DNA from 3 places in the Glaciecola sp. MF2-115 genome. Region 3 is predicted to be linked to each of the others. Evidence: predicted binding sites of a transcription regulator. Region 3 holds the regulator's gene; each other region holds the start of a gene.

Region 1 (10,991 bases), on a different contig from region 3:
CACCATTACTTTGGATAACGAAAAATAATACGTGATGAATAGCAACCGTTACGGTAGATGACACAACAACTTTCCAGTCTCGGAAGAAAATCAAAAAGGCGAGGACGACAAAGACCTCAAAGTGCATTTCAGTCATTCCATAAGCTTGCTGAATGTGCAGCGCTGTCATTAACTGGGTTGCTATTGCTATAACGTGCCTACTTAGCACTGAATGCGGTTGCTGAAGGCTCAAAAACATTGGAATAAGAGCCACTGGTAGTCCGACAACAAAAGGCGTTACTAGGTCATCGGTTATGAATCCAATAAAAACCGAGATAGCCAGTTGAACTGCAAGAATCCACCTAAATATTTTATGAGCATTTAGAGTCCAAGAGTATTGTTTTGTGGCTGTCATATAATCATCCAGTTTGCTAGTGAACCAGTTGGGGAAGAAAGTATAGACTAAAAACTCACCCAATTAGAAAAGTAATTAAGGTTGTATCGGCTGAAAATCGATTAATTTTAGAGCGCCTTTAGCTATTTCTATTACAATTCCTTACTTTATCAACGATCGTAAACCGGAAGTTCAGGTTTGTAATCTGGGTCAGAAAACAATGGCGAAGAAATTATCATATCAGCCGTTGATACATTGCATGCCACAGGAATATTCCAAACTGAACAAAGACGCAATAATGCTTTTACGTCGGGATCATGGGGAGCTGGATTCATTGGATCCCAAAAGAAAACCAAAACGTCGAGCTTTTGTTCTGCAATTAAAGCACCTATTTGCTGGTCTCCACCCAAAGGGCCGCTTTTATAACAAGATATTTCAAGACCGACTTTCTCCGCAAGCAATTTACCAGTGGTACCTGTAGCGACTAAATTCGCAGTAAGTAAGGCCGTTTTGTGTTGTGATGCCCAAGCAATCAGGTCTGGCTTTTTATGATCATGGGCTACAAGAGCAATTGTTTTCACTGGCGTTGGTCCTCGCGTTCGTTTCGTTTGAACTAGCTTTTAGCTTTGCTTGATAGTATTTGTATTTTTAATCAAGCACAACACTTCATAAAAAAAATTAATAATTATTTATACATTTATATTGCATAAATATTCAATTTTGACTATCCTTTCTTTATCGTTTTTAAAGCAAGCGAATTACTTGCACACAATATACAACTGAGCTTTATTTAAGTGATTAATTTTATTGTTAAATTTTTAGTTACACTATCATTTTTCTCCCCTCCTCCCTCCCTTTGCTGTGGGAAGCTATTACGACGATTAAATTTCGTCATTACTTTGTAGCAGAGCACAGCGCTTTCGCTCTTAGCACAACGACTGCTCTGTTGTGCTAGGGGTGAAGGGGATTTTTTCCTAAATTAAGACACTATTATGATTTCAACATGTATTATTGGCGCAAGTGGCTACACAGGCGCTGAACTAATTAAAATAATTATTCAACACCCACATTTTTCATTGGACGCTTGCTATGTGTCGAATGGCAGTGAAGATAGCAATAAAGCGATTGGTGCTATTCACCCTCAATTATTAGGGCAAACATCACTAGTCACAATTGCTTTGGCGCCTAATGAACTCTCTCAACTTGCTGATACATATGATGCAATATTTTTAGCAACTCCGCATGAAGCCAGTCATGATTGGGCTAGCGCACTAAGCGGTAAAAAAGCGAAAATTTTCGATCTTTCGGGTGCATTTAGACTGCAAGATGCGAAGGTGTTTGAAGCTTATTATGGATTTAAACATGAACAAACGAGTATTCTGAAAAATGCTGTTTATGGTCTAGCAGAATGGCACTCTGAAGCAATCAAATCAGCAAGTTTTGTTGCCGTTCCCGGTTGCTACCCAACAGCATCACTTTTGGCTTTAAAACCTATGAGTGAAGCTGGCTTCATAGATCCGCAAGTTAGACCTGTGATAAATGCAACTTCAGGTGTTAGCGGTGCAGGGCGTAAACCTTCTATGACCACAAGCTTCTTTGAAGTGAGTTTGCAAGCCTATGGGGTGCTAGGTCACCGTCACACACCTGAAATAGAAGATTACAGTGGTGCTAAAGTCATATTCACTCCTCATCTCGGGCAATTTAAACGTGGGATACTGGCTACGATTACAATGAAGTTGCTTCCAAACATAAGCACAGAGGATATTCGGGAACGATTCGAACATCACTATGCAGAACAAGCCTTAGTGCGTTTGCGCGACACATGGCCCAAGATAGACGATGTCGCTAACACCCCATTCTGCGATATCCATTGGAAATTCGATGAAGATAGTGCTTATCTAGTAGTAAGCTCAGCGATCGACAACCTGTTAAAAGGCGCGGCTTCTCAAGCAGTACAATGCGCCAATTTAGCGTTTAAGCTGCCAAGTGAAACTGGATTGATAAAACAATGAAATTCGGTTTTTTATTAGTTAAGGACTTTTTATTAGTTAAGGACTTTTCATTAGTTAAGGACTTTTTATTAGCTAAAGACTTTCAATTCGTTAACTACTCCTTTAAGAGACTTTGTCTATGAATCTACATTCTAAAAGCAACCAGCCGTTAAATAGCATCGTGTTAAAAGTAGGTGGAAACTTTTTTGATGATACCTTTCGGGATGGCAATAGCGCGCAAACCAACTTTTTCAAAGCTGTTGCTGCACTCAAACAAAAAGGTCACAACGTGGCTATTGTTCATGGCGGTGGTTCACAGTTGCAAACCCAACTAACCGCGCTAGGTTTTAAAAGTGAAAAACATGAAGGTTTGCGAATTTCCCCTGACGAACAAATGCCGGCAGTGACTGGCGTTTTAGCTGGGACGCTTAATAAGCAAATGGTTTGCATGGCGGCACAAGAAGGGCTCGTCGGTGTTGGAATATCCCTGGCTGATGGTAATTTAGCGGTATGCGATGAAGTTGCGCCAATGTTGGGTGCGGTCGGCTATCCCAACCCGCGCAGTGCAAAGTTGCTGCACCAACTCATGCACGCTAACCTAACTCCGATCATTTGTTCTATTGGCAGTGATCTTAATGGTCGTCTATATAATGTGAATGCGGATCAAGCCGCCACCTGCATAGCATCACTATTATATGCTGATTTGTATCTTTTATCCGACGTCAGCGGCGTATTAGACGATAATAAGCAAGTTATTGCGCATTTAGATGAACGTGAAGTGACTCAGTTGGTTGATAAAAGCGTTATCACTGATGGCATGATTGTAAAAGTGCGCGCTGCACAGGAAGCTTCAAAAACTTTAGGGAAAGCAGTGAACATTGGCAGCTGGAACGATATTTCTGCACTACTTTCCGAGCCAGAAACTAAAATTGGCACAACAATTACAGCCATCGACTAGTCACCATTAATTACTATGAATACCCAAACGCACAAGGAAAACAAAATGCAGGACTTGCTCAGTTTTAAAGATTGGAATTCAACTTCAATGCATTCGCTTCTGAAATTGGCTTTCGAACTTAAAAAGTCGCCAGAAAAATTTGGTCGCCCTTTAGAAGGCAAGTCTATTGTCGCAATTTTCGAAAAGCCTTCTCTGCGCACCCGAGTGAGTTTTGATATCGGTATCAATAAATTGGGCGGGCATATGGTTTATGTTGATAGCCAAGGTTCACCTTTAAAAGAACGTGAAGATCCAGTTGATGTCGGCGCGAATTTGGCCTGTTGGGCGGATGCCATTGTTTCACGAGTTTATGAGCATAAAACACTGGTCGATCTAGCCGCTGGGGCAGACATTCCTGTCATCAATGCATTATGCGATTTGTATCACCCTTGTCAGGCATTGGCCGATTATCTGGCTATGTTTGAAAAGTTCGGTGATGTGAAGGGAAAAACAATGGCGTATATCGGTGATGGCAACAACGTAACCCATTCGCTCCTAATTGTCGGTGCTTTGCTAGGTTGCCATCAGACAGTAATTACGCCAAAAGGATTCGAAATATCAGCTAACATCGCAAAACACGCTGCAAAATTAGCATATGAGAACAATGTTAACTTAACAATCGCGAACGATATAAATGAGTTAGGACAAGCTGACATTCTATACACGGATACGTGGCTATCGATGGGTGACGAAACTCCGTTAGAGGAAATTCAAGAAAAATTTTCTGCTTATCAAGTAAATGAAGCGCTCATGAAAAAGTCGGGAGCAAGCTACGTCATGCATTGTCAGCCTGCACATCGCGATTTAGAACTTACGGGTAGTTTGATGGACAGTGAACAATCGCTACTGATGTTGCAAGCTGAAAATAGAATGCATGCACAGAATGCAATATTGGCGATGCTTGTAGGCAATGTCAGTATTGACGAAACTTTATAATTTGCAGTAGTTTTTACAAGTTGAACTAGAATTATTACAAAACTAACGAACTAAACAAACTCACGAACATGCATTGGCTTGTTCGTAATTAAGGACCAAAGAATGGCGTTAACAGATAACAAACAAAATATAAAGAAAGTCGTACTAGCTTATTCAGGCGGCCTCGACACTTCGGCAATTATGCCATGGCTTAAAGAAAACTATGACTGTGAAGTGGTTGCCTTCGCAGCAGATGTTGGTCAAGGAGACGAAGAACTCGAAGGTTTACATGACAAGGCAATTGCTTCAGGTGCAAGCGAGTGTCATATCGTAGACTTGAAAGAAGAATTTGTAAGCGATTTTATCTACCCAACTATAACGACTGGTGCTGTATATGAGGGCGAGTATTTGTTAGGTACATCGATGGCGCGCCCAGTTATCGCTAAAGCTCAAGTTGAAGTAGCACGCAAGGTTGGAGCTGACGCATTGAGTCATGGCTGCACAGGCAAAGGAAACGACCAAGTTCGTTTTGAAGGTGCTTTCGCAGCGCTTGCACCCGACTTACAAGTAATCGCACCTTGGCGCGAGTGGGATATGGTTTCGCGCGAAGATTTACTTGATTACTTAGCTAGCAGAGATATAAAGACAACTGCGTCTGCGACGAAAATTTATAGTCGTGATGCCAATGCTTGGCATATTTCACACGAAGGTGGAGAACTTGAAGATCCTTGGTGTGAACCGAGCAAGCAAGTCTGGACCATGACCACTGATCCAGAAGACGCTCCAGACACAGCGGAACGTATCTCTTTAACCTTCTTTGAAGGCCGTTTGACTCATGTAAACGGTATCGCATTATCTCCTTATCAAGCACTAGTAGAGTTAAATCAACTAGCAGCTCCTCATGGCGTAGGCAGAATAGATATTGTTGAAAACAGATTAGTTGGTATGAAGTCACGAGGCTGTTACGAGACGCCCGGGGGCACCGTGTTAATGAAAGCATACAAAGCTTTAGAGTGTTTGGTATTAGATAAATCAGCGTTAAAGTTCAGAGAACAGTTGGCACTAGAGTTCGCTCATGTCATGTACGACGGTCGCTGGTTTACCGCACTTAATGACGCCTTATTAGCAAGCGCCGCAAGTTTTGCTCAACTGGTAACCGGCGAGATAGTAGTAAAACTCTATAAAGGTCAAGCTACAGTTGTACAGCGTCAATCTCCGAATAGCCTTTATTCAGAAGACTTCGCTACCTTCGGCGCGGATGACGTGTACAACCAAAGCCATGCTGAAGGTTTTATTAGACTATTTAGCTTGTCGAGCAGAATCAAAGCACTCAAACAAAAATAAGGAAGCATCATGGCATTATGGGGTGGGCGCTTTCAGTCCGGTAGCAGTGATATGTTTAAGCAGGTCAACGATTCCTTGCCGTTTGATTATGTGATGGCAGCAGAGGATATTTGGGGCTCTATTATTTGGTCTCGTGCGTTAAAGGACGCAGGAGTACTGAGTGATGATGAACAAAATCAGCTTGAAACGTCATTAACAAAACTAAAAGTGCAAGCCGAAGCAGGTGAACTTGATTTCGCAAGTTCGCCCGAAGAAGATATTCATAGCTTCGTTGAAGCAACCTTAACAGCCGAACTGGGTGATATTGCGAGAAAGCTGCACACCGGGCGAAGCAGAAATGATCAAGTTGCGACAGACTTCCGCTTATGGTGCCGCTCCCATTTAGACTCTCTGCGTGAAGATTGCCTGAATGTCATCAGTGCCCTACTCAAAGTAGCAAACCGTCACCAAGATGCGATTATACCTGGATACACGCATTTGCAACGCGCTCAGCCAGTGTATTTCGCACATTGGTGCTTGGCATATGTCGAAATGCTTAAGCGTGACGTGAGTCGTATTGAAGATTTACAAAAACGTTTGAACCAATGCCCTTTAGGGTCTGGCGCTTTAGCGGGAACTACCTTCCCTGTCGATCGCCAGAAGATTGCTGCCGACCTCGGTTTTGATTCACCATGCTTGAATAGCTTAGATGCCGTTTCTGATCGCGACTTCGTGTTGGAACTGTTGTTTAACGCAAGTACCAGCATGATGCACCTATCACGTATGGCTGAAGACCTTATTTTCTATAACAGTGGAGAAGCTGGATTTCTGCAACTGGGCGATTCGGTTACCTCCGGTTCTTCACTCATGCCACAAAAGAAAAACCCCGATGCACTAGAATTAATGCGCGGTAAATGTGGCCGAGTTTTTGGTAATTTGCAGGCCCTATTAGTCACGATGAAAGGGCTTCCCCTAGCCTATAACAAGGACATGCAGGAAGATAAAGAAGGAGCCATAGATAGCGTTAATCAATGGCATATATGCTTATGCATTGCTGTTGAGGTACTCGACACATTAGCGCTGAACGAAGAACGATGTCGTGCAGCTGCGCAACAGGGTTATGCGAATGCTACCGAGCTAGCAGATTACTTAGTGGCAAAAGGCATTCCATTTAGAACTGCACATGACATTTCTGGGCAAGCCGTTGTCCTAGCCATCTCAAAGGGCAAAGCACTTGAAGATTTGACTATTCCAGAATTGAAAACAATTAATGAGCATATCGAAGATGATGTCTACCCAGTTCTGGAGTTAGAAGCAGTTTTGAACAAACGTAGTGTGCTGGGTGGTACTAACAAGGCTTTGGTCACTCAAGCAATTTATGTCGAATTAGAAAGACTCGACAAACTTAAGGGCTAAGGAACAAGCCCAATCATCCTTGCATTTATAAGAGAACAAAATGGCATTATCTGATCCAGACAGCATTCGTTTATTCCGCAGTTCAGCGCCTTACATTAATGCGCACCGCGGAAAAACCTTCGTCATCATGTTTGGCGGTGAAGCTATTGAGGATCCTAATTTTCCTAGGATCATTCAAGATATTGCCTTGATGAACAGTTTAGGCGTGCGTCTGATTTTAGTGCATGGCGCTCGCCCTCAAATTGATCATCGCCTGAAGCTCCGCAATAAAGAATCAAAGTTTGTAAATGACATCAGGATCACAGACAAAGAAAGTCTGGAATGTGTGAAAGATGCTGCAGGTTCTTTACGAAGCCAAATTGAAGCCCTGTTAACGATGGGTTTACCTAATTCGCCGATGCATGGTTCGCAAATACGAGTTTGCTCGGGAAATCTTGTGGTTGCTCGTCCCATCGGCGTAAAAGAAGGAACGGATTTTGAACATACAGGGCTCGTTCGCCGCGTTGATGTGCAAGGTATCAACGATCACCTTTCCGATGGCTCTATTGTCCTGCTCTCCCCTATGGGTTATTCACCCACCGGCGAAGTATTCAACTTGTCTCACGAAGACGTTGCAACACAAGCAGCTATTGCTATGAAAGCTGACAAGATCATCACACTTTCAGAGCGAGATGGTATTTTTAACAGAGCTGGTAAATTGCTGAGGACCACTGAATTAAACGTCTTAAGGAAAGAGCTTGCTGAAGACAATATAGACGCTGAAGGAACCTGCCTAACAGCTATGATATCTTCCGTAGAAGAGGGTGTCACACGAGCACATTGTATTAATTACCACACGGACGGTGTATTGCTAAGGGAGCTGTTTACTCGCGATGGCGCAGGTTCGCTGGTTTTACAGAATCATTACGAACAGCTAAGAACAGCGACAATCGACGACGTTGGCGGCATTTTAAAGCTAATTAAGCCTCTAGAAGAAAGCGGTGCCTTAGTAAAACGCTCGCGAGAGCGCCTCGAAAATGAGATTGGTTTGTTTACTGTTATTGTAAGAGACGGCATGATTATCGCCTGTGCAGCCTTATATATGTATCGTAATGATGGATGCGGAGAGTTAGCTTGTGTTGCTACTCATCACGAATATCGCGGCGGCAACCGAGGCGAGAGGTTGTTAGATGAAATTCGTAAGAAAGCTATCCTGAGTGGTCTTGACCGTATTTTTGTACTCACAACGGTGACCGGACATTGGTTTCTTGAACAGGGCTTTGTTGAAGAGACTCTCGACGCATTGCCCTCAGCTAAGAAAGAGATGTACAACTTCACTCGTAACAGTAAAGTTTTTATGTTGTCTTTGTTTCCGCGTTAGTGTTAGTTTTGGTTGGATTTGACATTTTTAATTGAAGCGTATTAAAGAATCTGCTGCCTAAGCTTTTTTCTTAACATATTTTGAAAGCACTTTAGTTATATCTCGTTTTAAACTTATTAACATCGCGATCCATTTCTAGTAACATGCGGAAAGTTATATTCGAAATTTTAGCAGTTTTCATTTTTGACATCTTCGTCTCAATATATATTTGAGGTTTATATTCATGGACAGTGGTGACGCAAAAGGAAGCCAAATAGACACGTTAACTCAATTACCAAGTAGAACATATGGACGTGAGTTAGTCGAAAATCTATTAATTAGTGATGATATACAAACAGTACGAGTTATTATCATAGAGTTAGCTCGGTTTGGGCAAATCAGTGACAGTATAGGTAACACCCTTGCTGACAAAATACTAACTAAAGTAGCTAAGCGTCTGTCGACCGTATTTTCCAGCGCGCTATGTATCTTTAGAACTCACGGTGATCACTTCTGTTTGGTTTTTAATGGCACAGCCAACTTGGCTGAAGAAGTAAATCGCTTACAAGACTTCACTCAACGACCTTTTGCGATCAGTGGTAAAGTAATTGTGTTAAGTGTTCGTATGGGTATAGCCGAAGCTGAAGTGAGAGATCAAGGGTTTAACGATACTATGCACGCCGCAGAGGCTGCTCTACATTACGCAAACAGTAATGGTCTAAAGGTATGCAAATTTGAGCCTCATATGCTTGAAACCGCTCAAAAATCCCATCAAATTGCTAATGACTTACGTTGTTCGTTAGTCACAAATACCCATGAGCTGTTTAATGCGATTAGCAGTAAAGAATTCTACCTCGTTTATCAACCAATAATTTCAAGAGAACAAAATAAAGTCACAGGTTTTGAAGCTTTGCTAAGGTGGGATCATCCTATTAGAGGGTCAATAATGCCTAATAAGTTTATCCACATTGCGGAAGAAATTGGCGTAATGGATGTATTAGGTGCTTGGGTGATACGCAAAGCTTGTATAGACACTGTAAAATGGCAAAAGGCCTCTCAACTTACTAATATTTTGATCAGTATCAATGTAAGTCCCATTCAATTAGTAAATCCCGAAATGTTAATTCATTGTTTGAAAGAGGCCATTTTAGAGTCGGGTATTGATCCAGAGTTAATCCGAATTGAAATAACTGAATCAGCCGAATTTGTTAGTAGTATGCCAAGCACTCTTCGTGCGATAAAAAAACTAGGCTGTAAAATAGCAATCGACGATTTTGGTACAGGCTATTCTTCAATTGTAAAACTCACTACGCTTCCGTTAAACATCCTTAAAATAGACCGCTCTTTTGTTTCTCAACTAGATTCAAAAAATCCTAATAAATCTAAGCAAGCTATACTGATAGCTCGCGGTGTTTATGGCTTAGCAAATGCACTAGGCTTAGGTGTCATTACTGAGGGTGTCGAAACTGCCGAACAATTGGCTGTTGTCACCAATTTAGGCGCCGATTTAATTCAAGGTTTTTATTATACAAAACCACTCCTTGAAACAGAAGTCTTAGAGTATTTAAGTCAACCAATCAAGTGAGGTATGTGGAATCATTATGTCGAATTTATTTAAATTATCTTACATAAGTAAAAACTCGATTAGCGGAGATAAGCAAGAAATCCAATTGCAAATTGAGTCAATATTAAAAGCAGCAACCAAAAACAACATTAGACTAGGAATTACCGGTGCATTATTGTATTCCGGTGGTTATTTTTGCCAAGTAATAGAAGGAGAAGAAGATTGCATTGAAGAGCTTTTTGAAACCATTCAACAAGATAGTCGACATACCCAAGTGACGGTACTCAACTTTGAAACGTCTGAAAAAAGAAGCTTTTCCGAATGGGCAATGGCGTTTGCCGGTATCGAGGATTCAATGAGATTTGATCTCGATGGCATAAGAGAATCCAAAGACCTCAATGCAATGAAAAAAACGGGAAAAGACCTCGTTAGTGTTTTAGCAACACTTGTCAAAAATAAACAAGCTAGTAATGCCCCCTAATCAAACTATAAGCTTAGCTAGCTACCTTTTTTTGGTTTCCCGTTAACTTTCTATACATTATATTCAGACCTCACATGCTCGCAGAAGATTCCTTGTTGGCACAATATAGATATAAGACTTAACAAATTTGACGGGACAAATAAAAGAAGTTATTGACGACGCAGAGATCCACTTTTAGTAGTTGAAAAAAGTTACAACGGGTAATACTTTTATTCTGTTTTCACGTACTGTTAGTCAATTATAAGAAAGCTCTCTTACCTTTAGGTTTCAATCTATGAAAAAAATATACGTAATTCACGAAAACGATGAATGGACTAATCACCTCGTTAAACGACTAGAGGAGTTGTCTCTTCCATTCGAATTGTGGCATTTGGATAAAGGCTTGCTCGATTTAACATCAGTGCCGCCCGAGGGCGTTTTTTACAACCGAGTGAGTGCTTCTTCACATACTCGAAATCATCAATACGCGCCCTGTTTTGCCGATTCAGTAATCACATGGCTAGATAGTCATAATCGCACAATAATAAATGGTGCTCGAGCATTATAACTAGAGGTCAGTAAGATAAAGCAGTATCTATCTCTTAATCAATTT
Region 2 (10,991 bases), on a different contig from region 3:
CACTTTCTCGAAAGTTGTACCAAGGTGCTAAGTTCAAAAGTTTTTCCGCCCGACGTTTTATTAGTCAAAATGCGCAGAATAGGAAACCGGTAAAAGAACTTGTCGCGATTTTTTGCAATAAAAATATGTGAGCTAGTCAATCTGCTATTAAACGACTTATTCCTGTTCGCTCCTCCTGCTAAAGTATATAATATTGAAACATTCTAGCGCTTTTATCATCTGATCGAGCGGTTAAGCAAATCTTTGAAGTTTTATGAATTGCTAGACGGAGAAAGCTATTAACCTTAGTTTTCATACAACAGGTATATAAATTTTAATTCATGATTCGACTCCGCGGTTTATTATCTAAAATTCTATTATTGGTTATTGTTGTAGCCATACTATCTTTGGCTGCATCTTATGGCTTTGTTACGGCGCAACAAAGCGCTCGATTTGAAGAAAACGTTAACGAGCTCAAGCAGTCTCACCTCAAAGCAACTCAATTAATACTCCAACAACAATTAAAAGAGCAGGTTTTAACTGCAAAAGAGCTGCTAACCCTAGGTGATATAGCGAAAAAAACACCTGCAGAGGCATCGGCTTATTTAGAAAATATTTGGTCAAGAATTCAGGCAAGTTTAGCTTTGTCATCTATGTCGCTTTCAAACCCAGAACACACCTTCAAAATCGGTGAGTTTCCTTTGAACGCAATTAAATCGCTGAATGAAACAGTGCTCGCAAGCTCTCAAGCAAGGTCCGCTATTATTTGTCACTCAGTATGTGAACTCGTTTCAACAATTCCTGTGCAGGATTGGCAAGGTAAGTGGGTGTTCACTCTTGCTTCAGATATCGCTCCATCCGTCGAGTTTTTGTATCAAGTTGTGGGAAGTGATATTGGCGTACTTGCTCCAAATGAAGATCCTATCAAAGACCAACTCAATCTAAAACGCTACATAACAGGCATTATGACCGGTGTTGGAAAAATGGATGGCTTGTTAAGTGCAGAGTTAACACATGAAGAAATTAAGCAGGTGGAATCCATTGGCCTTCGTCAATCTTTTGAGGGACGGGATTACTATATTTGGTTTGAAATCCTAAGCAGTGTTGGTTCCGACTTAAAATTTATGTTCGTTAGGGACATTACCTCTTTAATTTCAGAAGAAAGCCAGCAAAAAGAACAAATTATTATTATCTTCATGACAGTAACGTCGGGTATTTTACTCACTCTCATAACGTTTTCTATCATTCCAATTTCTAAAATTAATAAACTTCGCAGAGCAATCAAGCTCATTGCGAACAAAGAATATAATGCAGCTAGGTATCGACTTGGGAAAGCCGAAAAACCAAAATTTAATGATGAGCTTCACGACCTAGAAGATGAATTTAGAAACGCCATTAACATACTCGAGTCTTACGAGCATGAACTAGATGTTTCGCAAAAAAGATTATTACGCCAAGCAACCATTGATGGGATAACCGGCTTGTATACACGCAATGTCTTAATTGAAGATTTACTGCGAATACGAAATCAAAGCTCAGCGTTAAATGTGGCAATTTTCTTTTTAGATTTGGACGGGTTTAAGCCAGTCAATGATAATTTAGGTCATGGTGCTGGCGACATTATGTTGAAAAAAATCGGTTATCGTTTAAAGGGCGTTTCGAATAAATTTATTAAAGTATACCGCATTGGCGGTGATGAATTTGTGATCTGCTACAGCGACTACAACAGTGAAAAAGCATTATTGCAAATGGCCGAATCGATAGTGAATTTATTCGCAGCTCCCTTTCATGTTTATGAAACGAATATCGCTATTAGCGCGAGTATCGGAATTGCACTTCAAGAAGCCAATAAAATCGATGCCGACCAACTACTTAGATATGCGGATATTGCTATGTATCAAGCGAAAGAAGAAGGCAAAAATAGATACCGATTTTTCGATGAATCAATGCGTGCCCGAACTCAGTTAAAGTTCACCATAAAAAATGACTTTGTTTCTTCACTCGCAAATGATCAGCTTTTTCTGGTTTATCAACCTATCGTTGACAGCGAAACACGTAAAGTTAAAAAAATAGAAGCACTGTGTCGTTGGGATCATCCAGAATTAGGCTTTATACCACCACTGACTTTTATTGATGTGCTAGAAGAAAGTGAAAACATGCATTCCCTGTTTGAGTGGATAGTTGCAAATGTCATTAAAGAAGCCATATTCCTAGCAACCGTAGGACTTAAAGATGTCATAATTTCAATTAACCTGAGCGCTTCTCAACTTGTGGATGAGCGTGCTTTTGACCTGCTCAGAGATCAACTAAAGCTAAACAATATTGAACCTAACAGAATAGAATTAGAGATCACCGAAACGACCTTAATTACTAATTTTAAACAAGCTAAAGCATGGATTGAAATGGCGACAGAAATCGGCTTCAGAGTAGCAATTGATGATTTTGGTGCGGGTTACTCGTCGTTATCATATTTAGCAGCCTTCAAATACGATACAGTCAAACTCGATCGTTCATTACTCGATAAAATCGATGTCGACACAAGACAGCAACGGATTGTTGGTTCATTAACCCAGATGATCCACAGTCTATCTGTGCCAATAGTAGCGGAAGGTGCCGAAACAGAAGCGCAATATGAACAGCTTAAAAAGCTAGGATGCGACTTAATTCAAGGCTATTTGATTTCCAAACCGATAAAGCATGAAGAGTTGGCTATTTTTTTAGAAACTAATAAATCGTGAGCTAAACGAGAGTATTAACTAAGAGAACAAGGGCCAGAATAAATACAATTACGAGAATGACTCCCGTAATGATAAACGGAATAGGAGAACTTTCGGTAAAGTCTTCTTCATAATTACGTTGTGACTGCACGCCTAACATACTCGCTGAGACACTTTTAAGTAATCGAAAGCATTTGTTAAGCATTAAAGCCTACTTCTTATTGTCAGATGTAAATTGTGAGAGTAACTCTAGAAGATCAAGAAAATGAAACTGATTTGAGCTTGATTTGTTGGTGATCCAAGCTATCCAACTTACTTCATTGCCTTTTGCTTGGCACGTTGAACTGAGAGACATGTTGTTATGAGATATGTTTTCAACTACGTCATTTTGACTACAAACGTCGATTGAGGGATGGAAAGTAGTGATGCTAATATATATACCGAACGTCAAAATACTAAGCGCTGACATTAATTTCATCAATGGCGACTTATTAACTACTGTGCGGTTTAATACCTTTTTCATCGTCTATTCCACTCTTCGCATCTGAACCGTGCATTTATATAGGATCTGTAAATAGAAACTATAAATTGTAAGGTTATCACTTTCTTGTGAGGTTTTTAGTATAGCGCAAACCATGAGATGTACAATAATTAATCGCAAACAAAAAAAACCTGCAAACCACATAGCTTGCAGGAAGAGTAAATCTTAAGTTTTATTATTTTAATTGTAATTCGTGCGCTTAACTAACTGGATAAATTATAGATCGAAGGATTTGCTGATTGAGAAATATAATGATTCACTATCATCTAAGTCAGATCCGCTAAGTACCAAACCTACACCTACATCAAAACCACCTATTTCTGTGCCGTAAGCGATTTCTCCATACTCACCCTCTGCATCCTTACCATAACTACCAATAGTGGCTGACCAACCATCTTTCTCAATACCAATAGTCACTAAAGAGTAGTCACCTTCCGTAGCTGCCTCATCACCTACAACACCATCCCATTTACCTTGAACATAGCCGACTGAAAATAGACCAAAACCTGCACCCAAGCCAATTTCATTGTAGGCACTATCAAAATCACCAGTATATTGATATGTTGTAAAATTAGCATCTAAGCTAACTCCGTTATCTAACTCAATGCCATAACCAGCATATAAATCAACTTCAAGTCCATCCTCAACCTCAGCTGTCCAGGCGCCAGCGTAAAAACCGGTATCACCTGCATAATCAAGACCCGCACTTGTTGATGCTGATTCAGTTTGTTGAATACCACGGAAGTGATAATCAGATACAAGACCGATATTAGCTGACCATTCTGCCATTGCAGTTTGGCTAAGAAGTGCTGTGCTTAAAATTGTCGCAGCCATTGCTGTGCGTTTAAAAGTTTTCATGTGTGTTCTCCGTGAATTTTAAAGTTGCTAATCCACATACAGCAAAAGTGATGCCTATATATTTGAAATCAAAAATAAATACTTATCGCTCTGATATTAATCAGTTTTTTATTCAAAATTGATTTTTTGTTTGAGAATAAGGAATACTCTTTGCAGCAAGATATGAGCAAAAACGCCCTGTTATGATGCATGCTCACCAATAAAGGGCGGAGGTTGTGCTTTTGTCCTTCTTAAAAGTTCTGTAAACTCAATACTCTTGCGTATTTTAAGGACCCAACAATGCATTCCCCACTTATTGCACCCTCAATTTTGTCAGCTGACTTTGCCCGTCTAGGTCAAGATGTAGAAGATGTTCTCAAAGCGGGTGCTGATATTGTGCACTTTGATGTAATGGACAATCACTATGTTCCGAACCTATCCTTTGGCCCAATGATTTGTGAAGCACTGCGTAAGTATGGAATTACAGCCGATATTGATGTGCATTTGATGGTGCAACCGGTTGATTCGATGATACAGAGCTTTGCAGAGGCTGGTGCAAGTATGATTAGCTTTCATCCTGAAGCGACAATGCATCTTGACCGCAGCATTCAACTTATCAAAGATAATGGCTGTAAAGCTGGACTAGCGCTAAACCCGGGAACACCCTTGCATGTGTTGGATTGTGTGCTTGATAAGTTAGACTATGTGTTACTTATGTCGGTTAACCCAGGTTTCGGTGGTCAATCCTTCATTGAAAGCACACTTTCTAAGATTACGCAGCTAAAACAAATGATAATTACAAGCGGTTTAGATATTCGAATAGAAGTTGATGGCGGGATTAAGATCAACAATATAAAATCAGTGTGGGAAGCTGGCGCAGACATGTTTGTTGCCGGATCTGCTATTTTCAATACAGATAACTATGCCGACAGTATTTCAGCAATGAAGAATCAATTAAAATAACTTAGGAAATCGTAAATAAATGAGCTCGCAAAAACCGATCGTATTAAGTGGTTGCCAACCTTCAGGTCAACTAACCATGGGAAATTACATGGGAGCACTGCGCCAGTGGGTGAATATGCAGGACGACCATGACTGTCTTTATATGATTGTAGATTTGCATGCGATAACGCTTAGACAAGATCCTAGCGAATTGAAAAAAGCATGTCTAGATGGTCTTGCCTTATATCTCGCCTGCGGCATTGACCCAAATAAAAGCAGTATCTTCATGCAATCTCATGTACCCGAGCATGCTCAGCTAAGTTGGGTTTTGAATTGCTATACGCAAATGGGCGAGCTTAACCGCATGACACAGTTTAAAGACAAGTCGCAAAAGAACGCGTCCAATATCAACGTTGGCCTATTTAGTTACCCAGTTTTGCAAGCGGCCGATATTTTAGTTTATCAAGCAAACAAAGTGCCTGTCGGCGAAGACCAAAAACAACATTTAGAACTTACTCGCGACATCGCTACTCGTTTTAACAATATTTATGGTGACATCTTCACTATTCCAGACCCATTTATTCCAGAATCTGGTGCACGAGTGATGAGCTTGCAAGATCCTATGAAGAAGATGTCAAAATCAGACGACAATCCTAATAATGTGATCGGCTTGCTTGAAGACCCTAAAAAACTCACTAAAAAAATAAAACGAGCCGTGACTGATAGTGACGAAAAAGCTCGTATTTACTTTGATGTTGCTGAGAAGCCGGGCGTTTCAAATCTATTGTCTTTACTTTCTTGCACCAGTGGTGAATCAATAGAGAGCTTAGTACCAAAGTATGAAGACAAAATGTACGGTCATTTAAAAGGTGATGTAGCTGAATCAGTTGTGAATATGCTTCAACCTATTCAAACAGAATATGCACGCATTAGGGCTGATCACACATACTTGCATGATGTATTGAATGCCAGTGCTCTGAAAGCAAGAGAGAAAGCTTCCGTAACTTTAGCGAAAACATACGAAGCACTTGGGTTTGTTGCACCTTAATACGTTGGTAGACAGTGCACGAGTAAAGAGTGCATTAGTAAAGAGTGCATTAGCAAAGTTTGCACTAGTAAAGAGCGCATTGGTAGAAAATGCGCTCTTGGAAAGTGCTTTCCTAGAGACTACTTTAGCAGATCGCGCGATAAGAACAGACCATCGCTACAGGAGTCGTTAACGTGGTCTTGATCATTGATAACTACGACTCTTTTACTTTCAATTTAGTGCGTTATTTTGAAGAGCTTAATGCCCGTGTAATGGTCATTAAAAATGATGAACTGAGTATTCCCGAGCTAGAAGCACTTGATTTTACGCACCTAGTGATTTCACCGGGCCCCTGTACTCCTGATGAATCAGGCATCTGCCTAGATGCAATCGTTGCGTTTGCCGGAAAATTACCTATATTAGGAGTATGTCTTGGGCATCAAGCGATTGGTCAAGTTTTTGGCGCTAAAGTAGTACGCGCAAAGAATATAAAACATGGAAAAACCTCAAATGTGCATGTACAGCAAGTGCATGGTATATTTGACGGGATAAATCCGACATTCATTGCAACAAGGTATCACTCTTTGTTGCTTGAGTTAGATACGCTACCGGAATTGCTGGAAATTACTGCAGTTTGCCGTGAAAGTGACGATATAGAGATAATGGGTATTCAGCATAAAACCTTGCCAATATTCGGCGTTCAGTTTCATCCTGAATCTTTATTAACTCAAGAAGGTCATAAACTTTTGAACAATTTTTTGAAAAAATAGAATACGGATGTAGAATAACAACATGAAGTTAAGCGTATCTCAGTTAGCCTCGACCATGAATAGTCGATTCGATCATCTCCTCGTGAGTTTAGATGAAGCTATTCTGTTGTCTGGTCAAAAAACCGAGAAACAACGCATAATGGAAGACTCTGAGCAAGCTGATGCTCGCAGAGAGTTGTTATTTGTTGAAGAAGTCGCCATAAAAAACCGCGAAGAAATCAATCAGAAGCAAAACCTATTCATCCAACAAGTTGAAGCTGAGTTTCATGTCAGCTTTATAAACGACCTCGCAGAAAAAATTAGAGACACTGATTTCGTCTTGAAGAAAATTCTAGGTTACGATCCTGAATTGGGTAAACTCCTAGATGTTTTGTACACTGAGTCTTGCTCGATATCACGGTTAGAAGCATCCATCATTCAAATGGACTGGCTACAAGACGCAATTATTAAATTTGTTAAGCAACCCAAATATCGTCGCTTTGATTCAAAAGGCAAACTAATCGTAATTAACAGTTTGCGCAGTGCTTTAAGCTTCGTAGGGATTGAGAGTTTACGAACGCTTCTTCCTGCCTTGATTGCAAAACGCAGCTTACCACCAAAATCTGAAGTGTTTCCTGAATTGCAAAAGCACATGTGGGAATATACTTTGGGGACAGGTAAAGCGTGTAAGGCAATTGCGGAAAAAGAAAGCATGAAATGGTATCTTGGTTACAATATAGGCCTTTTAAGCACCATCGGCCGTAGCGCCATTGCCAAAATGTACTTACGAGCTTTTGACGCTAAATTGCGTGAAAAAATTATAGAAGCACGCAAGAACAACAATCCAGTGCAAGCCAAAGCTTTAAATACATTAGTTCCTTCACACAAATACCTAGTTTCTCTTTGGGGTACATACAGCAATCAACTTACTTACGACCTTGTAGCATTGTTTAAATGTCGTTGGTTGATGGTTGGCGTTGGCTTAGAGGACTACACAAGAATTAAAGAAGTCAGTATTACTCATGTTCGAGAGAAAAATCTGCATCCTCTCACTAATCTACTGTTTCGCTGCCAAGGTTACATGCAATTTAAAATGATGAAAGCTAATGGCTTAATGTCAAAGCAAACGTCTATGGTGTACTTGCGTAATTTTGGTATTGTCTCTGACGATGTTGTTTTGCTGATGAAAACCAACTTAACAGGAATTGAAATACAAATACCTGAGATTCAACAAGCACCTAAAGCACTCAACGACTAGTCAGATTGACAATTTTTCGGCAAATACCATATATTTCATTGAGTTTTTTTTGCATGAATATGCCCGAAGTTGCATTCCACAAAAGCTCCATTCATTGGGTTCGCAAGCCAAGTCAATATGATTAGTTAGTCTGCAAGCCAATGTGCCTAGCCACACGCCATTGAGCCCGCCTTTTTACACCTTTAATTTTCATACAAATAAATATTCACTAATTCTGCAAATAAGTGCATACGCCTTATTTTTACTGGCTTTGCGACGAATAAGTTCATTGCTTTAGCCTGCTCTTCTGGCATAATACGAGGCCAAATTATCCGCACGTTTGTAAATGTGTGGGTGCTAAATAGCTCAGCAAAGAGGTGTATAACATGCAAGTGACTCGTTCAACGTTCAATGATGTAATGGTCCCAAACTATAATCCAGCGCAAATGGTGCCGGTTCGTGGCGAAGGTTCTCGCGTATGGGATCAAGAAGGGGTTGAGTACATCGATTTTGCTGGTGGTATTGCCGTTAACGTGCTTGGCCATTGCCATCCAGAACTGGTTAATGCATTACAAGAACAAGGCAGTAAGCTTTGGCACCTAAGTAACGTTTTTACAAACGAGCCTGCAATTAGATTAGCTAAGAAATTATGTGATGCGACGTTTGCAGACAAAGTTTATTTCTGCAACTCGGGCGCAGAAGCGAACGAAGCCGCTTTAAAATTAGCTCGCAGATACGCGATCGACCATCATGGTGCCGAGAAGGACCAAATCATTGCTTTTACGCAAGGTTTCCACGGTCGCACATTCTTCACTGTAACTGTAGGCGGACAACCAGCTTATTCCGACGGTTTCGGTCCAAAGCCTGGCGGCATTGATCACTGCGAATATAACAATTTAGAAATGCTCGAAGAAATGATGTCAGAGCGCACATGTGCAATCATGATGGAACCGATGCAAGGTGAAGGCGGTATTATTTCTCCAGATCCGGCTTTCGTCAAAGGCGTTAGAGAGTTGTGTGATAAGCATAATGCTTTATTGATTTTTGATGAAGTGCAAACTGGCTTAGGAAGAATGGGACACTTGTATGCCTACATGGGTGTAAACGTTACGCCAGACATTTTAACAACAGCTAAGTCATTAGGCGGCGGTTTCCCAATCGGTGCAATGCTTACGACAGACGCCATTGCGAGCAGCCTTAAACCAGGTACTCACGGCAGTACTTATGGCGGAAATCCCTTAGCATGCGCAGTAGCGGAAAGAGTGTTGGATATTGTTAATACACCAGAAATACTTGCTGACGTATTAAAAAAAGAAGCACTATACCGTGACATTCTGCAAAAAATAAACGCCAAGTATGACGTGTTTAGTGAAGTGCGTGGTAAAGGGATGTTGTTAGGTTGCGCGTTAAACGAAAAATACGCAGGTCGTGCACGTGACTTTATGACTGCCGCTGCTGAGCAAAAACTTATGTGCTTAGTAGCAGGCATGAACGTTATTCGTTTTGCTCCATCTCTAGTTATTCCAGATGAAGATATCATTGAAGGTTTAGCTCGTTTCGAGAAGGCTATTGCCTCGGTCGTTGCCGCTTAATCTTTGTTGGGCTGCCTTTGGCAGCCATTTGGAGCATTAGATGAAAATTATTCGTCCTATTAGAGCGTCAGACTATCCGTCGCTATATGCGATAGCACAAGAGTCTGGAATCGGGTTCACTTCACTGCCTGTCAACGAAGAGCTATTGCAAAATAAAATATCAAAAGCTGAAAGTGCGATTCAATCGACGCCTACAAAGCCCGGAGTACAAAGCTATCTTTTCGTAATGGAAGATACTGAAACAGGCGAAGTCGTTGGTACCTCAGGTATTGAAGCAACTGTCGGTTTGCAGGATGCTTTCTACCATTACCATATCAGCAAGGTTGTTCATGCATCACGTGAGTTGAATGTTCACAACACTGTGGAATTATTGCATTTCTGCAATGACTACACTGGAGTAAGTGAAATTTGCACCTTGTTCTTAAGAGAGAGCGCTAGGCAAGGTCTAAATGGCCGCTTTTTATCTAAAATGCGTTTCCTGTTTATGGCGGAGCATAAAGAACGCTTCTCTGATGTCGTTATCGCTGAAATGCGTGGCGTAAGCGATGAACAAGGTCGCTCTCCTTTCTGGGCTTGGTTAGAAGAGCATTTCTTCTCCATGGATTTCCCGACTGCTGACTACATGACCGGTATTGGTAATAAAGTATTTATCGCCGAACTTATGCCAAAACATCCGATTTACGTTAACTTGCTAAGCAAAGCGGCTCAGGATTGTATTGGAAAAGTGCATGAAAAAACTAGGCCGGCACTTCGTTTGTTAGAGCAAGAAGGTTTTAAATGTCGTGGTTATGTAGACATTTTTGACGCCGGACCAACAGTAGAGGCCGACGTAAACAACATTGCAACCGTACAAGCGAGTCGCAAGGCATCTATCGTTATTAATGATAGTCTCGCTCAAAACGATGGTGAAACATGTTTCGCTATCAACACATCGGTAAAACATTTTAAAGCCTGCATCGCAGACATTGCCTACGTTGATGGAAATCGCGTAGCAATCGAACGAGCGTGCGCTGATGCCTTAGGTATCAGTGACGGCGACTCAATTCGATTCTCACCGGCAAACACAAAGCATTAGGAGCACATATATGACAAATTCAACTCACTTTATCGATGGTCAATGGGTAGAAGGCTTAGGCCATGATATCAACTCAATCGATCCTACAAAGAATGTGCTTATTTGGTCAGCTAAATCTGCGTCTGAAGCGCAAGTTAATGAGGCGATCCTAGCTGCTCGCAAGGCATTTCCAGCTTGGTCACGATTAAGTGTCGAAGAACGCTTATCTACTATTAAAAAGTTCGCTGAGTTACTGGGTGAAAACAAGGCAGAGTTAAGTAAGATTATTGCAAAAGAAACCGGCAAACCTGAGTGG
Region 3 (10,991 bases):
CAAAAAGATTCCGGCGCGAATAATTTTAGTGAGTTCTACAACTATTTAGACAGTAGCACTGACAATGGCGTATTGCTTCCTTACAGCTCCAACACTGGATTTGAAATAGCCAATCAAATCGTGTTGATGGTTGCAAAAAATGGTAATGAATACGGTCTTATTGGTCTCCTTAGCGGTCGCGGAGGTGCAGCTGGTGGTGCTTTGATGAGTTATACAACTACCAATCCGCTTAATGTGTTCGTTGACGACCCTAATGAACCTCAGGGTGGTGGATACATTACAAATTCAGAAATTAAATGGAAGTATTTTACTAATAGAGGTGATGGTTTTATATTTTCCGGCTTAACTACTGGTTATTGGAAAATTGATACCGCGTTCTCTGATTTTAGCAGTAGCCTAAAGTCAACAATCAGCGTTTTATCGTTTGATGAAAACAACGCCCCAGTTTCATTAGTTTTTAGAAGGGATGATTTATTAACATTCTCTCAAATAAACACTCCGAGCTCCGCTTTATTAATCATGTTGGCTGGGTTTGCAGTTTTGCGACTAAAGCGAATGTCTAAAACACAGTAGCAATTGAAATCTAGCATAAAAATATGCAAGCTCTAGGGCTTGCGTATTTCCTCCGTAAATCAAATTCAAATCACAAAGGTAAATTACGAAAAAATGTAGTGTGGGCGACTGATGATTACTAACCTTTTTAGTCTTACCAACGCGTACCTCGTCCTTCCTGATGAAGACCTAATTTGGGTATTATCAGGAATAAACTAGTTCAATATTATACTAGAAGCCAATAATTGAAGATTAAAGGAATTCTAATCGTAAAACCGCGTCTGAGATTTGTTCATTATCTTCTCAATAATTTGAGAAAATAGGCGTGGTGCAATTTAACCCCCACGCCATCTTCTCTACGTTGTATGCTAGGATAAAAGAAAAACTCAAATACGCTACGCCCTAACCTGCCCCACACCATTAACCAAATACTTCTCAGTAGTCAAAGACTCCAAACCCATTGGCCCATAAGCATGCAATTTCGTAGTAGCTATACCAATTTCAGCACCCAGCCCTAACTGACTACCATCTGAGAATCGAGAGGAAGCGTTTACCATCACAACAGATGAATCTACCGTACGCTGAAAACGTTGCGCTGTTTCGTCATTCTTAGTACAGATGACTTCGGTATGATTACTTCCGAAGCGTGCAATATGCTCCATCGCACCTTCAATTGATGGCACAATACGCACCGCAATTTCTAGGTCTAAATACTCTTGTCCAAAGTCTTCAACGGGTATAATGTCAGCCTTGTTGAAGTACTTTGCTGAGTTTTCACATGCGTGCACTTTTACTGAATACTCTTCTAAAAGAGGCCCTGCGATACTCAAAAACTCATCTGCCACATCTTCGTGTACTAGTAGACCTTCAAGTGCATTACAAACGCCTGTTCTTTGCGTTTTACCGTTAACTAATAAGTTAATACCGGTTTCAATATCAGCTTCAGAGTCAATGTATAAATGGCATACACCTTTAAAATGCTGGATGACTGGGACTTTACTGTTTTCCGTTACATAATTAATAAGACCTTCACCGCCACGTGGGATGATCACATCAATATAGTCTTTCTGCTCCATCAACTCTTGCATCAATGCGCGATCGGCATTGGGTACAACCGAAATAAGCTCTCGCGGTAAGTTATGCTTTTCCAGCACGTCTTGTAGCAAGTTCGCAATGAACAAGCTTGAAGCTAAGGCTTCTTTACCGCCTCTCAATATCGCGGCATTTCCTGATTTAAAGCACAAACCAGCAGCGTCTGCTGTCACATTTGGGCGTGCTTCATAAATCATACAAACAACGCCAAGCGGTACTCTCATCTTTCTGATTTGCAAACCGTTTGGACGTGTTCCTAGATCTCTCAACACGCCTACGGGATCAGGTAAGATAGCTACTGTTTCAAGACCTTCAGCCATCGCTTCGATACGCTCTTCATTCAGGGTCAAACGGTCAACCATTGAGGCTGCGAGATCGTTTTCCTTAGCATTATCTAGATCTTTTACATTCTCTTTTATAATTCCTGCCGCGTTTTCACGAAGCGTCTTTGCCATATCCATTAAGACGGCGTTTTTATCCGCTTCGTCGACAACTGAGAGGATTTGCGCAGCTTCTGCTGCTTTGCGTGATAGATTTTGAATTAAACTCATTTTTCCTCCAGTAAGGCTATGTTATTCTCTGAAATTATTGGGCCAGTGGTATCTTGGAACTTACTGGCAAAAGCTTGATCATCCTGTTCAGCAATAAAGCTAAGTAAGCAACTACTATAGTTGGACTTCGCTTTCGCTAGTCTCGTTCCATCGTCTTTCCTTACTAATATAGTATCTCCAACCGCAAAATCACCATTAACTGCAATTATTTCATTGCTGGTAAGGAGCTCGCTGTCATCCTCAAGTTCAGTCGTGAAGTCATTTTCGACCACAACTTCTCCTTGCGCTGTTGATGTATGTGTCATCCAATGCAAATGTTCTTTCATCGGCTGTTTATCTGGTGAGAAATGAGTACCGGGGTTCTTACCTGCGAGTAAGGCATTAAAGGTCTGCTCGGTAAACCCATTCACAATGTAAGTATCGATACCATGAGCGACCGCTTTCTTAGCTGCTTCAATTTTTGTTTTCATACCACCGGTACCAACAGAGCTTGAAGAGCCGCCTGCCATCGCAAAAATTTCGTCGTTGATTACCGGTACTGATGACAACAATTTCGCATCTGGGTTTTCATGCGGGTTGCTATCATAAAGCCCATCAATATCAGAACAGATGATGAGGGTGTCAGCGTCAGCTGCAGCCGCCACCATGGCAGATAGATTATCGTTATCGCCTACCTTTAGTTTATCTGTTGTCACTGTATCGTTTTCGTTCAAAATCGGCAATATACCGTTCTCGAGTAAACTAAAAATAGTCTCCTTGATGCTGATATAACGCTCTCTGTCTCGTAGGTCACCGTGTGTTACTAATATTTGCGCGGTAGGGAAATCGAATAAGCGATCCCAAGTTGCCATCATTTCCATTTGACCTGCTGCGGCCATTGCTTTTTTAACAGCGATAGAAGGTTTGTATCCTTCTTCTTGTTCGTTGAACAAATGTGAACCGGCTGCGACTGAACCCGAAGACACCAACACAACTTCAATTCCCATCGACTTACAACGTACAATGAATTGTGCAATGCCTAATAAGTAGTGACTACTGCAGCCATTTTGATTGGGTGCAATTAACGCACTTCCAACTTTTATGACAACTCTTTTCCAACTTACTAAACTCATTTGTGTCTCCATAATTATTAACTTGTGTGCTGAGCTAACAACACCTTCTGACTTTCAGAAATGATGCTTGTCTTTCAGCGCTTAAAAAACTGGTATTGAAAACGGTGTTAATGTTGCGTCACAAAAAAACGCTCAAAAGCCCAAGGGGCACACTATTTCAATTTAAATCCCGGCTAACGCTGCGGGTTGCGTGTTACTTCTAATATGAAATTTATAAATTATTAGTACTCTACGTAATAACCATTGATATGATCATTAAACTACCTTGTTAAGCGCTCACGTTGGGGAGTGTGCGCCGCCACATGCACGGGAATGCATATTTACTAAGTTGAAGCCAAGGTTGTGGTTTTGTAACTGGGTCATTTGTGTTTTGTGACCAATTTCGTTTCGCATAATTTATAAATAGAACTCAATTAATTAGATGTCTAACTATATTATTGACTATTTTGCCCTCTAAAATCAACTTTATGTCCAATTAAATAAGCTGAATTATTAGTTTAAACGTGGTTACATGCCAAAAATACATTCAAGTCGAATTATATCTTGTTCATATTGTACAAATTTAAGGCAGATAAGGAGAGGTTTTCACTAATATAGCTAAAAAAGCGGTGAAAACCATCTTTTTTTGATAGAGTTCTAACTAATAAGAATAAACTATAACGAACGGCAACGAATAATGAAAAAGTATGAAGAATTACTAGTCTCTTTGCGCAAAGTCATTAGAGCTATTGATTTGTATTCTAAAAAGCTCAACAAAGATTCAGGTTTAACCAGCCCTCAACTTTTTGTTTTACAGGAAATAGCTGCTCATGACGGCTTAATGGTAAAAGATATAGCGAACAGTATAAATTTGAGCTCAGCAACCGTCACCAATATACTGGATAGGTTAGAAGCGAGGGAACTTGTAGTAAGAGAACGTTCCACTATTGATAAGCGAAAAGTGGGGCTGCATTTAACTGAGCTAGGTTTTAAGGCATTAGAAAATGCACCGAAACCACTTCAAGAGCACTTCATCGATCGTTTTGAGAAGTTAGAAGAGTGGGAACAAACCCAATTGGTCGCTACGATGCAACGAATAGCAACAATGATGGACGCGGAGGATTTGGACGCTGCACCAATGCTTGAGGTAGGAGCAATTCAAACCATTCCGAAAGTATAGCAAAACTAATTTCCTTTGAAGCGCTCGCTTCTAAGCCTAGGTTTAGGTTTAGGTTTAGGTTTAGGTTTAGATTTACTATCACAATTCAAGACACAAAAAAGGAGACCCTAAGGCCTCCTTTCTATACTTGTTGTATCGAATCACCACAAACCAGATTCAAAATCTGACCTGTAGATATTAATCAATAACTAGCCAAGTATATCTAGTAGTTCTACATCAAACACTAATGTGCTGAATGGACCAATTGCACCGCCAGCACCTTGCTCACCGTAAGCTAGGTCATGGGGTACATATAAACGCCACTTTGAACCAACAGGCATCATTTGCAATGCTTCAGTCCAACCTTTGATCACGCCGCCTACTGGAAACTCAGCTGGCTCGCCGCGCTCATAAGAGCTATCGAAAACGTCACCGTTAATTAGCGTACCGTGATAGTGAGTACGTACTGTTGATGCTGCAGTTGGTTTATCGCCATTGCCCGCAGTAAGAACTTCATACTGTAAGCCAGATTCAGTTGTTACGATTTCTTCGCGCTTAGCATTTTCTGCTAGAAATTTAGAACCTTCTTCCATTGCACCGGCAAATTGTTCTTTTTTGGCAGCTTCCATACGCTCATGAATTTCAGTAAAGGCTGCACGCAAGTCGTTATTATCAACTTGTGGTTTAGCGCGGTTAAAACCGTCAGTTAAACCTGCTAACACTACTTCTACATCTAGTCCGTCGAATGGGTTTGAAACAAGTTGCTCACCCATTTGATAACCAATACCGTAACTTGCTTGAGTTTCTACTGTTGAATACTTATCTGACACAGGGTCTCCAAAATAGTAATTGTCTGTTGTGAATGTCTGTTATGAATTTTTCGCGCACAGAATAACACATTCTCAAAAGCTTTAAAATTCGCGGCTTATGCTAACTAAGATTAACTTATAAATCTTAGAATTAGACTTTAGGCAAAATGAGCAGTATCTTGTAAATATCGTTTTAATTTAAGGATAACTGGATATATGAATGATTCGCTCGATGCACAATTAAAGGACACAGTTCGTTACCTAGGTGCAACACTTGGTGAAACTATTGAGGCTGAATTAGGCAGTGAATGGTTACAAAAAATAGAGCAAATCAGACAAGACGGTCGTGACTCATACGCGAATGAAACACAATGTACCGACCGCCTTACCGCCTTATTTTCAAGTTTAGACAATCAATCGCTGCTAACCATAGGCCGTGCATTTGCTCAGTTCTTGAACCTCGCTAATATTGCTGAACAAGAATACAACAGCGCAAATCAAAGAGATGAATCTTTGGCAAACTCTCTTGAGAAAATTAAGGCCATAGGCGCCGACAAAGATAAAGTTCAAGCTGCTATTCAAAATTTAAATATCGACCTAGTGTTAACTGCCCACCCTACAGAAGTAACTCGTCGAACTTTAATACATAAACACAGAGAGTTGGCCTCTCAATTACAAGCCCTTCACACTAGCGGTTTGAGCGAAAGAGATAGCGCTAAAATTAAAACGCGTATCGCAGCGTTGATCAGCCAAGCATGGCACACCGAAGAAATTCGCTCGGTTCGACCAACACCTGTTGATGAAGCTCGCTGGGGCTTTTCGGTTATTGAAAACTCTTTATGGGAAGCCGTTCCTGAATTCTTCCGTGAACTTGAAGACTACTTGAAAGACGAATTTGATATTACCTTACCTCTTGATGCAAAAACCGTTCAATTTGGTTCGTGGATGGGCGGCGATCGAGATGGAAACCCATTCGTCACCTCTACCGTTACAGAAGAGGTCTTGATGCGCGCTCGACGCCGAGCTGCAAAATTGTTCGCTTTGGATTTAGATGCATTGTATATCGAATTATCCATGAACGACTGCAACGCACATCTGCGCGACCTAGTCGGCGATGCAAAAGAACCCTACCGAGCCGTGTTAAAGGACATTAGAGAAAAGTTAGAACAAACACGAGATGATCTGATTCCGATTGAAGAGTGGGTAAATAGCAACGATGAGCTATTGACGCCACTATTAGCGTGCTATGAATCTTTGCATGAGTGCGGTATGGGCGTTATCGCTGAAGGTGCTTTGAAAGATACCATTCGAAGAGTGCACAGCTTTGGCGTTAATTTGTTGAAGCTTGATATTCGCCAAGATTCCGATAGACATGCCGATGTTTTCAGTGAACTGACACTTTATCTAGGCCTAGGTGATTATGCGCAGTGGAGTGAAGAAGACAAACAGGCATTTTTGCTAAGAGAATTAAGCTCAAAACGTCCACTCATTCCAAGAACTTGGCAACCAAGTGACGACGTTCAAGAAGTGCTAAAGACCTGCGATGTCATTGCTCGCCATAGCAAAGAAAGCTTCGGTATTTATATTATCTCTATGGCACGAAAAGCCTCAGATGTTATGGCGGTTCAATTACTATTGAAAGAAGCCGGTGTCAGCTGGCCTATGCCTGTGGCCCCATTATTTGAAACACTTGATGATTTAAATAACTCTCCTGCCGTTATGCGTAGCTTGTTAGATATCGATTGGTATAGAGGCTACATCGATGGTCGTCAGTATGTGATGATTGGTTACTCTGATTCCGCTAAAGATGCTGGTTCACTGGCTGCAGGTTGGGCTCAGTATGAATCACAAGAAGCGCTAGTGGCATTAGCTGCAGAAAAGTCAGTAACGCTTACTCTATTCCATGGTCGCGGAGGCACAATTGGTCGTGGTGGTTTGCCCGCTAAAGCTGCGATTCATTCACAACCGCCTGGCTCATTAACCGGCGGATTCCGTGTAACAGAGCAAGGCGAAACAATACGTTATAAATTTGGCATGCCTCAACTTGCTAAGCGTAGTCTTTCTATTTACGCGGCCGCTGTTGTTGAAGCGATGTTGTCTCCGCCGCCAGCGCCTAGGTCAGAGTGGCGCGAAACTATCACTAAAATGGCTGGAAAAGCACGCGATAATTATCGTGGCGTAGTAAGAGAAGATCCTGAGTTTGTACCTTACTTCAGAGTCGCAACGCCTGAGCAAGAGTTAGGTAAGTTGCCATTGGGCAGTAGACCGGCTAAACGTAACCCAAGCGGAGGCATTGAGAGTTTGCGGGCTATCCCATGGATTTTTGCCTGGGCGCAAACACGTATGGTGTTGCCTTCGTGGTTGGGCGTGATGAAAGCCGTCGAAAGCGTCATTAGTGAAGATAAAGATGACGTTGTTCAAGATATGATCAGTAACTGGCCTTTCTTTAACTCCAGACTATCAATGCTGGATATGGTGTTTAAGAAAGCAGAACCTCACATTAGTGCCGCTTATGATGCGCGACTAGTGCCTGACAACCTAAAACACTTTGGTGAAGGTTTGCGTGCTGAACTGAAAGACAGTATTGCCTCAATTTTGCGCATTCTGGATCATACCGACATGATGGAAGATGACCCGCATGGCAAATTGTCGATGGAGATCCGAGGCGGTTATTTAGAACCATTGCACTACTTGCAAATTGAACTACTTGATCGAATTCGTAAAGAGGGCTCGTCTAGTTACAGTGACAATGACATTGCTACGCTTGAAAGAGCAATGATGGTGACGATTACAGGTATAGCGATTGGTTTGCGTAATACAGGCTAACTAAGCTTTTTATCTTTGTTTATCAGGCCGCTATCTTAGCGGCCTTTTTAATACGCATAAAAAAGCCGACAACACTTTATATCAGTTCAGTCGGCTTAATCTATTTATATGTCCTTAGCACCGCTTATACTTCACAGCGCTAAAAAACGTTGACGTTTACGCGTTTACGAAATCAACACCTAGTTTGATATCGCCACGTAATCCATCAAGCATTGCGTTCTTAGCATTTTCTTCAAAATCACTTAAATCGCCGTATGGTAGAATTTCTTCAACGCCGTTTTTGCCTAAACGCACAGGGTGCGCAAAGAATTCAGCATCGTCAGAACCATCTACTTGAACATAAGTGTATTCGATAACAGCTTCGCCTTGCATTGCCGCTACTAGTGATAAGCAGAAACGTGCAGCCGCTTGACCCATAGACAATGTTGCAGATCCGCCGCCCGCTTTCGCTTCAACAACTTCTGTACCTGCATTCTGAATGCGTGTTGTTAGCGATGCGACTTCTTCATCAGTGAAGCTTACGCCGTCAACCTGTGAAAGAAGTGGAAGAATAGTTGTACCTGAGTGGCCACCAATAACTGGAACGTGAACATCTGTTGTGCTCAAGCCTTTCAGCTCAGCGACAAACGTTTCTGCTCGGATAACATCTAATGTTGTTACACCAAACAATTTGTTTTTGTCGTAAACGCCTTTCGCTTTCAGCGTTTCTGCAGCGATAGCAACCGTCGTGTTTACTGGGTTAGTGATAACGCCAATGCACGCTTTTGGACAGTTGTCAGCAATGGCTTCAACAAGATTTTTAATGATGCCTGCGTTGATATTGAACAAATCAGAACGGTCCATGCCTGGCTTTCTTGGAACGCCAGCAGGAATTAATACAATGTCACAACCTGTTAATGCGTCAGCTAGTTCATCTTTACCATGACCAGAAACAGCAACATCAGTTGGTATATGGCTTAAATCAACAGCAACACCTGGAACAACTGGTGCAACGTCATACAAAGCTAGCTCAGAGCCAGCAGGTAATTGTGTTTTTAGTAATAATGATAATGCTTGACCAATACCACCAGCGGCGCCTAATACAGCTACCTTCATAAGATTCTCCTGTTAATTAAAGCTTTTATTTGCGGGCGTCACAATAATCTAAATACGCTCAGATCTCAATCACCCGATAGTCTTATCCTTGTTTTTATCCGTGTTTTTACCCTTACCGTCACAGCATGTTAACAACAATTACATTTTACCAACATAATTCTAGTACAATCGTTTGCGAAAATACCCCCTCTGATGCAAAATACGCAGTCATCATAAAATAGGCTTTCATTAATATGTCATCAAACAAACAAGACGCCCTAATTAAATCATTTAAAGAGCTTTTAAAAACCGAAAGTTATGGTTCACAGGGTGAAATTGTTAATGCCTTGAAAGAGGCTGGTTTTGACAATATTAGTCAATCCAAAGTATCACGCATGCTCAGTAAATTTGGCGCTGTTCGCACGCGAAACGCTCGTGGCGAGATGGTGTACTGTCTGCCTCCAGAGTTGGGTATGCCAACCGCAAAAAGTCCGCTTAAACAATTAGTGTTGGATATTGTGCATAACAATGTCATGGTGATTATTAGAACCAGCCCCGGCGCCGCACAATTGATCGCACGACTACTCGATTCATTGAGTCATACTGATGGCGTTCTCGGCACAATCGCAGGAGATGACACCATTTTCATAGCACCTGCAGACATTACCGAAATTGAAGAGCTTCGCCAACGTGTTGAAGACCTATTTGAGAGTGTCTAAACCAATAGCGTAAAGTGCATTCTTTTTAAGACCATAATGTGCAGCTGTGATAGCAGCTGCTTTTTTAAGCGGTAACTCTTTAGCCAACAAAGCCAATAAAGAAAGCGCTTCCTGCGATGCCCCATCACTTTGCAAGTTATTTGGACAATAGATCATCAAAACGAACTCACCCTTTTGATGAACGGGATCTGCTTCCAGCCAAGCTAAAATTTCTTCGGCTTTGCCTTGCTTATAAGTTTCGAAGGTTTTACTGATTTCTTTTGCTAATACTAACTCATGATCTTCTTGTAGGTTTTCATAACAAGCAGCAACAGTATCGCGTATCCGTCTAGGAGCTTCGTAGAAAACGGTCGTACATCCTGAATTAGTTAAGGACTTTAGTACCTCAGCTTTAGCTTGCTGTTTAACTGGTAAAAAGCCATGAAACGTGAATTTATCTGTGGGCAAGCCCGACGCACTCAAGGCGGTTGTAAGCGCGCACGGTCCTGGCAAGGCAATCACTGGAATGCCCTTTTCACGACAGTCACGTACAAATATAAAGCCAGGGTCACTGATGAGTGGCGTGCCTGCATCAGATACTAAAGCAATATTTTGGCCTTCGAGTAGTTTTGAGGTCAACTGATTCGAACGTGCAGCTTCATTATGATCGTGCATTGAAATTGTCGATGTACTAATTGAATAGTGAGAAAGCAGCCGTGATGTGTGTCGCGTATCTTCAGCGGCGATAAGATCTACCTCATTTAATACGGCTAGGGCACGCGCACTGAGATCTGACAAATTGCCAATGGGAGTCGGAACAATAAATAAGGTACCGGATGTGGTCATAATCTGTATTTTTCTTTTTAAAATAAATATATAAGGTTGTGGCTAATTGCGATTCAATTCACAAGAAACCAAGATAACGACAATATTACACTACTTTCGGCTTTCGCTTTTACACTTTATAAACCTACTTTAGGACAGAATATAATAAAGTTGATAGATATTTGGCTGAGCATGAGTAAACTATCACTATATTAGTTATTTGAGAGCGCTTGTGAACGGAATTTTCAATCTACGGACTTATTTAAGTGTCATATTCATTTTGGTGTTTTTGGCTAGTTGTGCCAGCCAACCCA

Evidence for each region. The regulator ArgR, encoded in region 3, controls arginine synthesis, uptake and breakdown. The targets are predictions, from matches to a motif close to ANTGAATANNTATTCANT.
Region 1: argC (N-acetyl-gamma-glutamyl-phosphate reductase) is a predicted target of ArgR. The motif match lies at 1,075-1,092, and genes of this name have one in related genera.
Region 2: ACKLNX_RS09780 (aspartate aminotransferase family protein) is a predicted target of ArgR. The motif match lies at 8,243-8,260, and genes of this name have one in related genera.

Annotation. Positions count from the first base shown of each region.
Region 1 is NZ_JBLBVM010000051.1:96,842-107,832, reverse strand. It holds gene ACKLNX_RS09935 (methyl-accepting chemotaxis protein) at 1-394, opposite strand, end outside; gene ACKLNX_RS09930 (methylglyoxal synthase) at 544-954, opposite strand; gene argC (N-acetyl-gamma-glutamyl-phosphate reductase) at 1,366-2,385, shown strand; gene argB (acetylglutamate kinase) at 2,504-3,322, shown strand; gene ACKLNX_RS09915 (ornithine carbamoyltransferase) at 3,368-4,297, shown strand; gene ACKLNX_RS09910 (argininosuccinate synthase) at 4,400-5,620, shown strand; gene argH (argininosuccinate lyase) at 5,630-7,015, shown strand; gene argA (amino-acid N-acetyltransferase) at 7,056-8,375, shown strand; gene ACKLNX_RS09895 (putative bifunctional diguanylate cyclase/phosphodiesterase) at 8,599-9,939, shown strand; gene ACKLNX_RS09890 (BLUF domain-containing protein) at 9,956-10,399, shown strand; gene ACKLNX_RS09885 (hypothetical protein) at 10,674-10,946, shown strand; gene ACKLNX_RS09880 (hypothetical protein) at 10,962-10,991, shown strand, end outside.
Region 2 is NZ_JBLBVM010000051.1:71,476-82,466, reverse strand. It holds gene ACKLNX_RS09825 (Dam family site-specific DNA-(adenine-N6)-methyltransferase) at 1-131, shown strand, start outside; gene ACKLNX_RS09820 (EAL domain-containing protein) at 321-2,717, shown strand; gene ACKLNX_RS09815 (DUF2970 domain-containing protein) at 2,719-2,901, opposite strand; gene ACKLNX_RS09810 (hypothetical protein) at 2,908-3,219, opposite strand; gene ACKLNX_RS09805 (TorF family putative porin) at 3,454-4,095, opposite strand; gene rpe (ribulose-phosphate 3-epimerase) at 4,375-5,037, shown strand; gene trpS (tryptophan--tRNA ligase) at 5,057-6,064, shown strand; gene ACKLNX_RS09790 (anthranilate synthase component II) at 6,238-6,813, shown strand; gene ACKLNX_RS09785 (HDOD domain-containing protein) at 6,836-8,050, shown strand; gene ACKLNX_RS09780 (aspartate aminotransferase family protein) at 8,416-9,621, shown strand; gene astA (arginine N-succinyltransferase) at 9,662-10,696, shown strand; gene astD (succinylglutamate-semialdehyde dehydrogenase) at 10,707-10,991, shown strand, end outside.
Region 3 is NZ_JBLBVM010000052.1:66,310-77,300, reverse strand. It holds gene ACKLNX_RS10520 (hypothetical protein) at 1-573, shown strand, start outside; gene ACKLNX_RS10515 (glutamate-5-semialdehyde dehydrogenase) at 948-2,195, opposite strand; gene proB (glutamate 5-kinase) at 2,192-3,307, opposite strand; gene ACKLNX_RS10505 (MarR family winged helix-turn-helix transcriptional regulator) at 3,984-4,466, shown strand; gene ACKLNX_RS10500 (FKBP-type peptidyl-prolyl cis-trans isomerase) at 4,655-5,275, opposite strand; gene ppc (phosphoenolpyruvate carboxylase) at 5,471-8,080, shown strand; gene mdh (malate dehydrogenase) at 8,237-9,175, opposite strand; gene argR (transcriptional regulator ArgR) at 9,409-9,873, shown strand; gene rsmI (16S rRNA (cytidine(1402)-2'-O)-methyltransferase) at 9,856-10,698, opposite strand; gene ACKLNX_RS10475 (penicillin-binding protein activator) at 10,910-10,991, shown strand, end outside.